Regions from separate parts of the Comamonas sp. CMM03 genome, predicted to be linked through region 2. Evidence: predicted binding sites of a transcription regulator. Region 2 holds the regulator's gene; the other holds the start of a gene.
The links. The regulator FNR, encoded in region 2, switches genes on or off when oxygen is low (the NO sensors DNR and NnrR bind a similar motif). The targets are predictions, from matches to a motif close to TTGATNNNNATCAA.

Region 1 (7,106 bases), on a different contig from region 2:
TGATGCGCATGAAGGGCGAGCGCGAATTCATCCTGTGCGGCGACATCAACATCGCCCACCGCAAGGAAGATCTGAAGAACTGGCGCGGCAACCAGAAGAACAGCGGCTTCACGCCCGAAGAACGCGCCTGGATGGACATGCTGCTGGACCCGGTGGCGCCTACCGGAGGCATCGTTGACGTCTACCGCGTGCTCCAACCCGACACCACCGACGCCTGCTACACATGGTGGAGCAACCGGGGACAGGCCTACGCGAACAACGTGGGGTGGCGGCTGGACTATCACCTGGCCACCCCCGCACTGGCGGCACTGGCGCGCCAGGAGTCGATCTACAAGGGCGAGAAGTTCAGCGACCACGCGCCCATCACCATCGGATACGACCTGAAGCTGGGCTGAAACCGCCGGGCACGGGCATGGTCGCCCGTGCCCGGCCTTGTCCGCACACGCAAAGTGCGCGGAGCTTGATGCAAGACAAGTTTTTGCACTGCCGCAACAGCGCTGCACTGCCCTGACCCGGGACTATGTGCGGCGCACGCCGGCATGCCGCTGCACTCCAGTCTGCACACAAGCCATTGAAAACAAAGGACTTCATCTGCTCTGCGCGCGCGCCTGCAGGCCCCGGCAAAGCGGCCACAGATGCAGCGTTTTGACAAGCAGCAGCCTGGATTGCCCGCGTCAATGACATCTGTACCTATTCTGATTCTGCTGATTTTTCAGAAAATCGTGAAAAGAGCAGCCGCCGACCCCGGTTCCGGATGCTCCCCGATTTGTTTTTGACCCTGTGAAGGAGTTTCCGCGCATGAAGAAGATTCTGATGACCGTGGCCCTGTGCGCTGCCGGTGCCATTTCCGCTCCCGCCATGGCCGCTGACTGCGCCCTGACCGTCGAATCCAACGACGCCATGCAGTTCAACGTCAAGAACATTGACGTGCCCAAGGCCTGCAAGAAGTTCAGCGTCACCCTGAAGCATGTGGGCAAGATGCCCAAGACCTCGATGGGCCACAACATGGTGGTCACCACCACCGCCGACGTGGCCGCTGCCGCTGCCGACGGCATGAAGGCCGGCGCCGCTGCCGACTACGTGAAGGCCGGTGACACCCGCGTGCTGGCCCACTCCAAGGTGATTGGCGGCGGTGAATCCACCACCCTGGACATCGATGTGGCCAAGCTGAAGGCTGGTACCGACTACACCTTCTTCTGCTCCTTCCCCGGTCACTACAGCATCATGAAGGGTAGCCTGAAGCTGATCTAAGCCTCGGACTCGCACCTCTGTGGCCCCGCTTCCGCCAGGAACCGGGGCTTTTTGCTGTGCGCTCCGCCGTACGCCACGGCGGGCCGCACCTTGCCACCACCACTGCCTAGCCTGCGGCGGTGGCTGGAATGCCGCCTGCCACACGGTGATGCGCAAGGGATCCGCCAGCGTGGAAATGCACTTCGGCGACATCAACCGGGCAGGCATCGCAGGCTGCGCGGAGCGGAACGGGCCGCTGCCCCCATAATTTGGCCGCCACGCCGCACGGCACGGCCCCTGCCTTCTGCCACTTTCCTCTCGCCTTGCCATGCTGCACTACCAGACCATTCCCGTGACCGCTTTCCAGCAGAACTGCTCGCTGGTGTGGTGCGACCAGACCCAGGATGCCGCCGTCATCGACCCCGGCGGCGATCTGGAAGCGATCCAGTGGGAAGTGGAGCGGCTGGGCCTACAGCTCAAGGCCATCTGGCTGACCCACGCCCACATCGACCATGCGGGCGGCACGGCGGACCTGGCCGAGCAGCTGGACCTACCCATCATCGGCCCCCATCCCGGGGACCAGTTCTGGATCGATGGCCTGCCCCAGCAGGGTGCCATGTTCGGCTTTCCGCCGTCGCGCCCGTTCACGCCCACGCGCTGGCTGGCGGATGGCGACAGCGTGCAGATCGGCCACGAAACCGTGCAGGTGCGCCACTGCCCGGGTCACACGCCCGGCCATGTGGTGTTCCACGCCCCGCAAATCGACCGCTGCTTTGTGGGCGATGTGCTGTTTGCCGGCAGCATCGGCCGCACCGATTTCCCCCAGGGCAACCACCAGCAACTGATTGACTCCATCACCCAGCGCCTGTGGCCCATGGGCGACCAGACGGTGTTCATTCCCGGCCATGGACCGGAGAGCACGTTTGGGCGTGAACGCAAGACCAACCCCTACGTGGGCAACACCTGATGGGTGCCGCAACGCGGCACTGCCTGGTGCTGCTGGCGGCCGCGGCACTCGTCTTCTTGGTGGCGTGGCCCGCACTGGCCGCCAGCGCCGCAGCGTGGCAAGGCCAGCCGTGGACGGCCGATTGGGCGCGGTATCTGCGCTGGTGGGGCATGGCCAGTGCCGTGCTGTGCGGCCTGCGCCTGCTGCTGGCCGGGGGCGACTGGCTGTTGCGCGCCCTGCTGCGCAGCTACTAGGCCGGCGCCAACGCCTGGGCCGTAAGGGCTGTCGGTATCGGTCGCATCAATTGCTCACATTTTGATAGCAAAAACTTCTTGCACCATCTGGCACTGCTACGCACCAGACGACACAAAACCAGGATGACAGGCCGGTATGTGACGAATGCGCCACCCTTGATGCGAATCAAATCACAAGGGAAAACACTTACGTGTTTTCACGCAAACCGCTTCGCAGCCCGTAGCATGGTTTCATTGCGTAACGAAGTACTCATCCCAACCAGGGCCACCGGACTATCGGTGCGCGACTGTAGGAACTAGTATCGGTCCGTTACGTAACGATTCATTTTTGCGAGGAGCACTTATGGCGTCTACGCCCGCAACCGAAACCGGCCCCATCACCTCCAAACCGGAGCCCGATTCCAACAAAAAGCTGGCCTTTTTGCTGCTGGCCCTGGTGCTCTACGGCATCGTGCTGGCCCTGCCGCAGCCTGCCGGCCTCACCGACTCGGGGCAGGTGGCCCTGGGCCTGCTGGTGCTGGTCGTGGTGCTGTGGATCAGCGAATGCGTCTCGCCCGCCAACAGCGCCGTGGTGCTGACCGGTGCCGCGGTGCTGGGGCTGATGGGCACCTCGATGACAGCAGGCGGCAAGCCCATGGATTCCGCCGCTGCGCTGACCACCATGCTCAGCGGTTTCTCGTCCACCGCCGTGCTGCTGGTGGCGGCCGCACTGTTTCTGGCCGTGGCACTCAAGCACACAGGGCTGGACAAGCGCATCGCGCTGCTGGTCATGAGCAAGATCGGCGTCTCGCCTGCCCGCCTGGTGCTGGGGGCGATGATCGTCGGCTTTGTGCTGGCCTTGTTCATCCCCTCTGCCACCGCCCGCGTGGGCGCGGTGATCCCCATCATGATCGGCATCACTGCCGCCCTGGGTCTGGCGGTGAACAGCTCGCTGGGTGCCACGCTGATGATCGTCACTGCCAGTGCCTGCTCCATCTTCAACATGGCGGTCAAGACCGGCGCGGCACAGAACATCATCAGCCTGAATTTCATGCAGCAGGCTTTCGGCCACAACATCACCTGGAGCCAATGGTTCATCACCGCCCTGCCTTTCACCATCGGCATGTGCGTGGTGCTGTTCTTCGCGGCCCTGTGGATTCTGCGTCCCCAGGTGCCGGAAGGTGAGGACATGCCGGCCAAGCTGCGCCAGCAACTGGCCGACCTGGGGCCGGTCAGCAGTTCTGAAAAGCGTCTGATCGCCGTGGCCGCACTGCTGCTGGTGATGTGGTCCACCGAAGGCGTGCTGCACCCGTTCGACACCACCACCACCACCCAGATCGGCATTGCACTGCTGCTGATGCCCAAGATCGGCGTGATGCACTGGTCGCAGGCCGAAAAGCTGGTGCCCTGGGGCACGATCGTGCTGTTTGCCGCCTCCATCTCGCTCGGCAATCTGCTGTCCAAGACCGGCGCTGCCGGCTGGTTGGCGCAACAGACGCTGGGCCAGATGGGCCTGTCGGCCCTGCCCGTGGTGGCCGTGATCGGTGCGCTGTCAGTGTTCAGCATCGTGCTGCACCTGGGCTTTGCCTCGGCCACCGGCCTGGCCAGCACGCTGATCCCCATCATGATCGCCTTCACACAGACGCTGCCCGTCAGCCCCGAGACGGCTTTCGGCATCGTGATGATCCAGAGCTTCGTGGTGTCCTTCGGTTTCATCCTGCCGACCAATGCGCCGCAGAACATGCTGTGCTACGGCACCAATGCCTTCAGCACGCCCCAGTTCGCCAAGGTGGGCATCGTGGTCACGCTGGCTGGCCTGGGCCTGATCCTGCTGCTGTCCGCCACGCTGTGGCCCGCCATGGGGGTGCTGTAAATGGGGGCACGCATTGGCATCATCGGCGCCGGCCAGGTCGGCGCGGCCGCCGGCTACCTGTTGTCGGCCACCCCTGGCATCAGCCAGATCGTGCTGGTGGACCAGAATGAGGCCCGCGCAGCGGGTGAAGCCGCCGACATCGGCCACGCCGCCGCCTTTGGCACCGCTGCCCGCGTCAGCGAAGGCGACTATGCCGATCTGGCCGGCGCCTCGGTGGTGGTCATCACCGCTGGCGCCAGCCTCAAGCCCGGTCAGACCCGGCTGGAGCTGCTGCACCAGAACCTGAAGATGACGGACACCATCATCGGCCAGGTGCTCAAGGTCGCACCGGATGCGGTGCTGCTGTTCGCTACCAACCCAGTGGACGTGATGCCCTCCATTGCTGTGCACCGCTACGGCCTGCCACCGGGCAGAGCGATCGGCACCGGCTGCTCGCTGGATTCGATCCGCTTTCGCGACCGGCTGGCCGATTACCTGGGCGTGGCCGCACCGGCCATCCACGCCTATGTGCTGGGCGAGCACGGCGACTCGTCCGTGCCCCACTGGAGCAGCGCCCAGATCGCCGGCATGCCGGTGACGGATTTTGCCGCCCAGCTGGGCCGGCCCATCGACGCGGCCATGCAGGCGCAGATTGCCGAAGAGGTGCGTACTTCGGCGTACCGCATCAAGGCGGGCAAAGGCGTGTCCAACTTTGGCATCGGTGGCTGCATTGCACGGCTGGTGAAGGCCATCGTGGCCGATGAGCAGTCGGTGTTTGCCGTGTCCACCTGCATGCCCGAACTGCTGGGCGTGCGTGACACCTGTGTGTCGCTGCCCCATCTGATCGGTGCACGCGGCGCCTCGGCCCCCTTCATGCCCCGGCTGAATGCCGAGGAAACCGAGGCCCTGCGTGCCAGTGCCGCACTGCTGTCCAGCACCATTGCCGACGGGCTGCAGTCCTTGCAGAAAGCCTGAGCGGCTGGTACACGGCTTCCTGCACAAGGCCCGCTCCATGGAGCGGGCCTTTTTTTATTCTTTCCGAAAGGCGATCGCCAGGCATTCTCTATGGAACGCAGGCCTGCCCAGGCACACAGGCAGCGTTACCGCCGGCGGGCGGACTCGTAGAGGCCCTGCACCCGCGGAATATTGCGCTCCAGTTCGCGGATGCGATCCGGCCCTGTGGGGTGGGTCGACAGAAAGCCGATGCCGCCATCGCCCGTGGCCTCCCCTATTTTGCGCCACAGGCTCACCGCAGCCTGGGGGCTGTAGCCGGCACGTGCGGCCATTTCCAGCCCCACCAGATCGGCCTCGCTTTCGTCACTGCGGCTGAAGCGCAGGCTCAGCAGCTGGGTCCCCATCCTGGCCACCAGATTGCCCAGGTCGCCCAGTCCCAGCAGTTGCGCCCCCAGCGACAGACCGATGCTGGTGGCCGAGTTCTTGGCCATCTGCTCGCGCGAATGCTCGCGCAATGCATGGGCCATTTCATGGCCCATGACCATGGCCACTTCGTCATCGCTGAGCTGCAGCTTTTCCAGGATGCCGGTGTAGAAGGCGATCTTGCCCCCCGGCATGCAGAATGCGTTGATCTCCTTGCTGCCGATCAGGTTGACCTCCCAGCGCCACTGGCTGGCGCGGGCGTTCCACTGGCTGGCATAGGGAATCAGGCGCTGCGCAATGCCGCGCAGGCGCTGCAGCTGGGGGTGAGAGCTGCCGGCCAGTGCGCCTTGCGCCTTGGCTTTCTGCAGCAGCTCCTGGTACTGCTCGGTGGCGGCGCTTTCCAGGGTTTCGGCCGGCACCAGCTTGCGCAGACCGGAGGAGCCCCCGACATTGACCTGCGCCAGCGCAGCCCCGGCACCGGTGGCCGCCGTCCCCGCCACCAGGGCGCGCAGAAAGCCACGCCGCCCGGCGTGGCAGCGGCAGGCCTGCGGCAGATGGTCGCCATCGGACAGATGGTTCAGTGGCATGGGCGATAGGGGCATGGGGGCGTCTCTCCTGGGCAATCCAATCAGCCTGCACAGCGGTGCTGTGCCTGAGCGTCAGATTGTGCCGCCAATGCGCGCCGGCGAGGTGGCTCAGACCAGCGCCAGCTTGCGCCGCGCGCCACGCACCTCGGCACCGATCACCACCATCAGTCCGGCCAGCACCGCCAGCAGCCCCAGCCAGGAGGCCAGCGGCTGGTGTTCGCCCACGATCCACACCGCCAGCAGAAAGGCGGCCACCGGCTCGATCAGCGTCAATGTCACACCGGTCGGTCCGGAGATATGGCGCAGCCCATTGGAAAACAGCACATAGGCCAGGCCGGAGACCACCAGCCCGAGGTAGACCACCACCATCAACGACGACGCGGTAAACCGCGGCACCCCGGCCAGCAGCAGCGCCACGGGCGCCGCCAGCACCGCGGCGCCGCTGAACACATACAGGTTCACCAGCCGGGTAGGCACTTTGCTGACAAGGCGCTTATTGACCAGGGCATAGGACGCGTACGACAGCCCGGCCAGCAGGCACAGCAGCAGGCCGGGCAGCGACAGCGCACCCGTGCCGCCCCCTTTGCTCAGCACCATGGCCACACCGCCGGCCACGCTCACGCCCGTGCCCAACCACCACAGCAGCGACAGGGGCTGGCGAAGTAGCACGGCCTGGATCAGGCCGGCCCAGATGGGTGCACTGCCAATGGCCACAGCCGTGCCTACGCCGACCCCGGCCAGCTTTACGCCCGCATAGAAGCTGATGCTGTAGCCGGCGGTACCGGCCGATGCCAGCCAGAACCAGCGCGCCGGCATACCCAGCAAAGAGGGCCTTGGCAGCAGCGGTTGTCCGGTCGGCGCACTGCGCCGTGTCACCCACA
Region 2 (7,106 bases):
CAGACGGCACAGCACATCCAGCGGCCGCAGACAGGACTGCAGGCGCTGCGCCACCAACTGCAGCACCCGGTCGCCGAACTGGTGGCCCAGGGAGTCGTTGATGATCTTGAAGCGGTCCAGATCCAGAAACAGGATGGCGAACTCGGCCTGCGTATCCTGGGTGATGGCCTGCTCCACATGTTGGCCCAGCATCAGGCGGTTGGGCAGGCCGGTCAGCGCATCGCTGAAGGCCAGCTGTTCGATCTTCTGCTGCGCCGCCTGCTGCTGGGTCAGGTCCCGGATGAAGCCCACGCTTTGCTGCACCTGCCCGCGCTCATCGCGCGAGACCACCCAGGACAGGCGCACGGCGCAATGGCTGCCGTCCACGCGCTGCAGTTGGCGGTTGCCTTCCCAGTGGCCGACCTCTTTCCACGCCTGCGCCACCGCGTCCAGCCATTCCGGCTCGGTCTGCGCAAACAGCGCGCTGGCCTGCGCACCGGGGGACAGGGCCGCACCCAGCATACCGTCGCAGGCCGGATTGGTCTGGAGGACGGCACCCTGCGCATCGGCAATGAAGATGGCGTCCAGGCTGCTCTCGAACACCTGCGCGGCCACCCGCAGGCCGCTTTGGACTTCCATCTCCCTGGAGATGTCGCGGAACGAAAAAATACGCCCCACGGCCATGCCGTGGCGCAGCAGCGGGACCGAGCGGCGTTCCACCACGCGCCGGTCCGCCAGATTCAGGATATCGGCCGTGTGCACCAGGGGGTCCTGGCCCAGTGCCTGCAGCTGCTGGTCGTACTGTGCAGGCGACAGCACCTGGTCCCGCATCCAGGCCATGATGGCCGCATCATTGCGCTGCAGCAGCAGCGCAGCCGGCATGACCCAGATATCGGCCAGCTTCTGGTTGAAGGCGCGGATGGCGCCATCGGCCGAACACACCAGCACACCATCGGCGGCCGAGTCCAGGGTGGCGCGCAGCTCGGCCAGCAGGCTCTCCAGCTCGCGCTCGTTGTGCTCCTGCTCGCTGCGGTCCAGCAAGGTCCACAGCAGCCAGTTCCCGCCCTCGGGGTCTTCGACTTCACGGATGCGCTGCTCCACCGGGATGGCCCGGCCGCTGGCATGCAGCACCTGGGTGTGGGTCACCTGCCCCCAGCTGACTTCCGCGACATCGTTCCAGCGGTACAGGTCCTGCGGCGCCGCCGCCAGATCGCGCACGTGGAAGCCTTGCAGGCGCGAGCCCGTCAGGCCCACCAGACGCTGCGCCGCCGAATTGGAATACGCCACGGTCAGGCTGTGGGGATCCACCAGCCACACCGCCTCGGTCATCCACTCAAACGCCTGGCACCATGCCTGCAAATGGGTGGACTGGCTCATGCCTCCCCTCCCACAGCAGACATCAGCGGCACGGCACGCTCGAAGAAGTAGCAGACGCGCTGGCGCGGCGACAGATAGTCCAGCACCTCGCGCGGCAGCTGCGCAGGGCGCAGGCTGCGCTTGATGACCACGCCGCGCAGCTCCGACAGCTCCACGGGCTCGGCCTTGGCCCGGTCTACATCCGGGTTGTAGAGCAGCACAGCTGGTTTCAGCGGCTGGTCGCTGCGCACGGAGGCCACCAGGCCATACCGTTCATCGCTCAGCTGCACCACCGAGCCCGGAGGGTAGACCCCCATCACGCGCACAAAGAGTTCGACCAGCTCGCGCGTGAAGCCGCCGCGGCGGCGCCCGAACAGGTCCGACAGCGCTTCGTGCGGGGTCAGGGCCACCGCATGCGCCAGCGGATTGCACAGCTTGTCGTAGCAGTTGGTCAGCGCCAGGATCTGGCCTTCGATGGACAGGTCTTCTTCCACCAGGTGCAGCGGAAAGCCCGTGCCGTCCGTCGCCTCGTGGTGCTGTGCAATCGCCGTCAGGGCGGCGGGCGACAGGCCCATGCGCTGGCCATAGGCCACGGAAGCACCCACATGGTCTTCGTACGCGGCTTTCTGCTCCGGCGTGAAGCTGGGCAGCAATTCGGTGCAGCGGGGATCGATGTCTCTTTTGCCCACATCGTGCAGCAAGGCCGCCAGACCCAGGTCCATCAACCGCGCCGAATTGAGCCCGTGGGACTTGCCCAGCAGCAGCGAGAGCACAGTGACATTGATGGGGTGAGCGCCCTGCTGTTCGCCCACGCTCTCGGACAACAGCCGGATGGCCGTCTGCGAGGCATCCAGCAGCTCCGCGATATACCCGGCCACCAGGCTGGAGCTGGCGCGCATCGCGTCCTGCGGGTCGTTGACCAGCCGGGACACGACTTCGCGGTAGCTGTGGGTGGCGGCAGAAAAGCGCTGGTCGCAGGTCTTGAGTGCGGCCACTTCGCTCGACGCCATGGCCGGCACATCGCGTGCCGCCAGCGTCGGAATGTGCAGCCCCGACGAGCCGATGGTGGCGGGCCGTGCCGGCTGTGGCTGCGTGCCATCAGCTGCGGGCGCCTCCCCCTCTTCATTTGTAAGAGGAGGTAAAAAAGTCAAAACACTGGGATCAGATTTTGCAGGAATGCAACGAATCTCGTCCAAACCCAGCGATTGCAGCACGTCAATCTGTTCCTGGCTGTTCACTCGAAAGCTGCTCACTGGAAATGGATGGCGCAACCAGCCAATGTCCAATTGGACATACATACCTATGCAGATGTCCCGAACGTCAATTAAAAGGGAGTGCGTCACGTTGTTTGGGCTGCAGCACGCCAGCAAGCCAGTCGATCCAAACCGCCCATTATGACGACTGCATGCGACAAATAAGTACTTACATAAAGGGGTTGCGCAAGCGGCGCCGCTGTGCATTAAAAAGCTACAGCGTATTGTGCCGCGTTACCGCTCCATGTCAGCCCTAGCGGCACCACTGTGACGGCACGTGCACCATGTCCATCCACAGGGCCCACAGCGAGACACCTGCCAGCAAGGCGCCGGCGGTGCGCAGCCCCCAGGCTTCGCGCCACTGCTGCAGGCGGCTGATGCGCTGCCACAGCCACGGGCCCAGGGCCAACCACAGGCCCCCGCCCACGCCGAACGCCACCATGGATGCAGCGCCCTGCCACACGCCACCGGCCAGGGCCGCCACCATGACGGCGGAGTACAGCAGACCACACGGCAGAAAAGCCCACAGGCTGCCAGCCACCCAGGTTCCCCCCGGCCCGCGCACACCGTGCTGCACCTTGCTCCAGAGCTTGCGCCCGCCGGACTCCACCCATTGCGGCTGACGGGCCTGCAGCAGCAGCATCAGGCCCCATGCCAATGCGGCCAGGTGCAGCAGCACCCACAGCGGATGCAGGGCGGAGGTGCGGTCGGAGAACCAGGCCACCGTCTCCATGGCATAGGCCGCCACGCCGCCCAGGGCGGCATAGCCCATCAGGCGGCCGACATGGAAGCCCAGCCAGCGCCCGGCATTGGCCGCCTCCGGCGGCTGCGCCGAAGCCCCTTCAGGCTGGATGGACACCACCCGCCCCCCGCTGCGCAGCGGCGAGACGATGGCCGCACAGGGTGCGGCGCACATCGCAAGACAATGGGGCCCACCCACGAGCCCCATGAAGAAAGCGGTTCCAAGCAACGACAGCCACATGGGCTAGATGATCCTGGAAAAGCGCGCCCGGTTCTTGCCGGCCTGCAAATGCCGGTCAAACGTCATGGCCACGCCGCGCACAAAGAACCAGCCCATGGGCGTGACCTTGATGCCGTCGTCGTCGATCACCACCAGGCCCTGCTCCTGCTGCTGGGCCAGCATTTCCAGCTCGGCCGCGAAGTAGCGCTGGAAGTCCAGCAGCCAGGACTGGCTCATGGGCTCGAACAGCACTTCGCCCTGGCACATCAGCGACATGATGACGGCGCGCCGCACCAGGTCGTCGCGCCCCAGCGCCAAACCCCGCACCACGGGCAGCCGGCCCTGGTCGAGGAAGTCGTAATACTCTTCCAGGGTCTTGGCGTTCTGGCTGTAGGTGGCGCCCACGCGGCCGATGGCAGACACCCCCAGGGCAATCAGGTCGCAGTCCGGCTGCGTGCTGTAGCCCTGGAAGTTGCGGTGCAGCCGTCCTTGCCGCTTGGCAATGGCCAGCGCATCTTCCGGCAGTGCGAAGTGGTCCATGCCCACATAGACATAGCCGGCCTGCATGAAGGCATCGATGGAGCCCGAGAGCATGGACAGCTTGTCCGAAGCCTCCGGCAGGTCTTCCTGCGCAATGCGGCGCTGCGGCTTGAAGCGCTCCGGCAGATGCGCGTAGGCATACAGCGCAATCCGGTCCGGCCGCAGCTGGCACACCTGCTCCAGGGTGCGCTGGAACGATGCCGCGGTCTGCTTGGGCAGGCCATAGATCAGGTCCACGTTGACCGAATGGAAACCCAGCTCGCGCGCCGCCTGCACCAGATCGAAGACCTGCTCGGCCGGCTGCTCGCGGTGCACCGCCTTTTGCACATCGGGGTCGAAATCCTGCACCCCGAAGCTCAGGCGGTTGAAGCCCAGCTGCGCCAGGTGGGCCAGACGTTCGCGGGTGACGGTGCGGGGATCGACTTCGATGGAATATTCGCCCACCGCTTCAAAACTGAAGTTGGCGCGCAGCGTGTCCATCAGCTGGGTCAGCTCGGCATCGGACAGAAAGGTGGGAGAACCGCCGCCCAGGTGCAGCTGGCTGACCGCCTGTCCCTTGCCACAATGCGCTACCTGCAGAGCCACCTCTTTTTCCAGGTACTGCAGATAGGTCTGCGCGCGTTCATGGTGCTTGGTGATGATCTTGTTGCACGCGCAGTAGTAGCACAGGGCCTCACAGAAAGGCACATGCACATACAGTGACATGGGAAGCGCCTTGGCCGCAGAATGGTGCTTGCGCTGTTCCAGCGCCAACACATAATCATCCTGACCAAATGCTTCAATAAAGCGATCTGCGGTGGGATAAGAGGTATAACGGGGCCCAGGCACGTCGTACCGACGCAAAAGCTCCGGCGTTACTGCTGTCATTGAATATTCCTTAGGTGCTGCCCAGCACTGTGCCGCACCCCGGGAAAATCAGCCTTGATGCAAATCAAGACATTCAAATACCATTCCTGAGACAATTGATTCATATCATTCGCACAACTGAGCACCCCCTCTCTCGCCTCCCAGCCCGATAACCTTTCTGCGTTACGTCCAATGGCCCGTTCAGCGGGAGCCCAAGGCGTCAGTGCCATGACACCACCCCCTATCAAAGTCACCTGCTCCAACTGCAATCTGCGCGAACTGTGCATGCCCACAGGCTTGAATGAGCAGCAGTTGCACCGTATTGACGATATTGTGGCCACGCGTCGCAAAATCAAACGGGGCAGCACCTTGTTCCGTAATGGCGAAGACTTCACGGCGCTCTATGCCATCCGCACCGGGTTCTTCAAGACCTGCGTGGCCACGGAAGATGGCCGCGACCAGGTGACAGGTTTTCAGATGGCGGGCGAGATCATTGGCCTGGACGGGATCGTGCACGACCACCACACCTGCGATGCCGTGGCCCTGGAAGACGCCGAAGTCTGCGTCATGCCGTTCGACCGCCTGGAAGAGCTGTCGCGCGAAGTGACGGCCCTGCAGTCGCATGTGCACAAGGTGATGAGCCGCGAGATCGTGCGCGAACACGGCGTGATGCTGCTGCTGGGCAGCATGCGTGCCGAAGAGCGCCTGGCCGCCTTTGTGCTGAACCTGGTGCAGCGCCTGCACACCCGGGGCTTCTCGTCTTCCGAGCTGGTGCTGCGCATGACGCGCGAAGAGATCGGCAGCTACCTCGGCCTGAAGCTGGAAACGGTCAGCCGCACCTTCTCGAAGTTTGTCGAGGAAGGCCTGGTCGAAGTGAAGCAGCGCCATGTGCGCATCCTGGACACCGAAGGCCTCAAGCGCATCGTCAACAGCCAGCACGCCTGCGAATAAGCGCGCCCGCCACCGCGGCGCGGATCCAGCACCCCAGCCTCCCTCCGGAGGCTTTTTTCATGGCGCCCGGGCCTTGCCGCACCACGGCATTCCTGTATTTCGGCATTGCGCGGGACTGCCCGCACAGCCCAGGAGGAGGACTCCCCCTCCCCCCACTTCACAGAGCCCGCTTATAGCGACGGGACGCGGCGCTCCCGGGCATTGAGCTCCTGCGGGGACAGCGCCAGCAGGCTGGTCATGGCCGATGCCATCATGATGATGGCCCAGAACAGGAAGAAGGCCACCGTGCACACGCCCAGGCGCGACACCTCGCCATAGGCCGACAGCCACTGCATTTCCAGCGGGTCGACCACGGCAAACACCAGCATCTCCATCACCCCGGCGGCCAGAAAGGCGGGCCAGGCAATCCACATCCAGCGACGCAACAGCATGGGTCTCTCCTTGTTGTGGCAGGCAGATGCCCCATTGTGCGAGCCTCTGTCTGCCGCGTCACCGCCTGCAGCGTCCCCACAAACCCTGAAAAAGGCATAAAAAAAGCCAGCCGGTAGGCTGGCTTGCTGCGGCTGCAGCGCAGGGACCGCAGGCCCTGCGCTGGCGCCCGGTTTACTTGCTGCCGCGCAGCAAGGCCTTGAGTGCGCTTTGCAGGCGCTGGGCCGCGCTGTCGCTGCGCTCCGCAGCCAGCACCGCCGCCACATCCTGCTCCCAGGTGGTGCGGGGGTCCGTGGCCTTGCGGTTGGTCAGCAGCTGCAACTGCAGTGCACGGCGTGCAGACAGCTGGTCGGCCGGTGTAGGCACGTCGGCAGCCATTTCCAGGCGCAGCAGCGACTCGGCTGCTTCGCCCTTGGCGGCAGCGCCCACGGCGGCATGCCAGCTGTTGCGGGAAGCATTGCTCAGCTTGCCCAGTTCCTGCGCGGGCGGCACCAGGGCCGCGTCGCGCTTGGACCAGGCCTCCATCAGCTGGGTCAGGGCTTCGCCATGGGCCTGTGCCGTCAGCTTGCGCAGCGCAGACTGGGCGTGTTCCTGGGCTTCACGCTGGGCGCGGAAAGCCGCATCCCCCAGGCGTGGGCCACGGGCCGGGCGCTCGAAACGGTCACCGCGATCGCCGCGGTCACCACGGTCCTGGCGGGGGCCGGGCTTGCGGCCACCAGCCGCCGCGGCCGGGGCTTCCTTGCGCATGCCGGGGCGGTCGTCGCCACGCACAGCCTTCACCGGGCGGTCGG

Region 1: a site for FNR is predicted at 2,587-2,600, ahead of KW830_RS12560 (DASS family sodium-coupled anion symporter). Genes of this name have one in related genera too.

What each region holds. Positions count from the first base shown of each region.
Region 1 is NZ_JAHUXB010000003.1:412,174-419,279, reverse strand. It holds gene KW830_RS12580 (exodeoxyribonuclease III) at 1-395, shown strand, start outside; gene azu (azurin) at 799-1,251, shown strand; gene KW830_RS12570 (MBL fold metallo-hydrolase) at 1,559-2,197, shown strand; gene KW830_RS12565 (hypothetical protein) at 2,197-2,430, shown strand; gene KW830_RS12560 (DASS family sodium-coupled anion symporter) at 2,774-4,282, shown strand; gene KW830_RS12555 (L-lactate dehydrogenase) at 4,283-5,236, shown strand; gene KW830_RS12550 (M48 family metallopeptidase) at 5,362-6,225, opposite strand; gene KW830_RS12545 (DMT family transporter) at 6,334-7,106, opposite strand, start outside.
Region 2 is NZ_JAHUXB010000001.1:61,689-68,794, reverse strand. It holds gene KW830_RS00300 (EAL domain-containing protein) at 1-1,356, opposite strand, end outside; gene KW830_RS00295 (HD-GYP domain-containing protein) at 1,353-2,795, opposite strand; gene KW830_RS00290 (sulfite exporter TauE/SafE family protein) at 2,842-3,570, opposite strand; gene hemN (oxygen-independent coproporphyrinogen III oxidase) at 3,574-4,956, opposite strand; gene fnr (fumarate/nitrate reduction transcriptional regulator Fnr) at 5,164-5,886, shown strand; gene KW830_RS00275 (hypothetical protein) at 6,057-6,317, opposite strand; gene KW830_RS00270 (DUF349 domain-containing protein) at 6,490-7,106, opposite strand, start outside.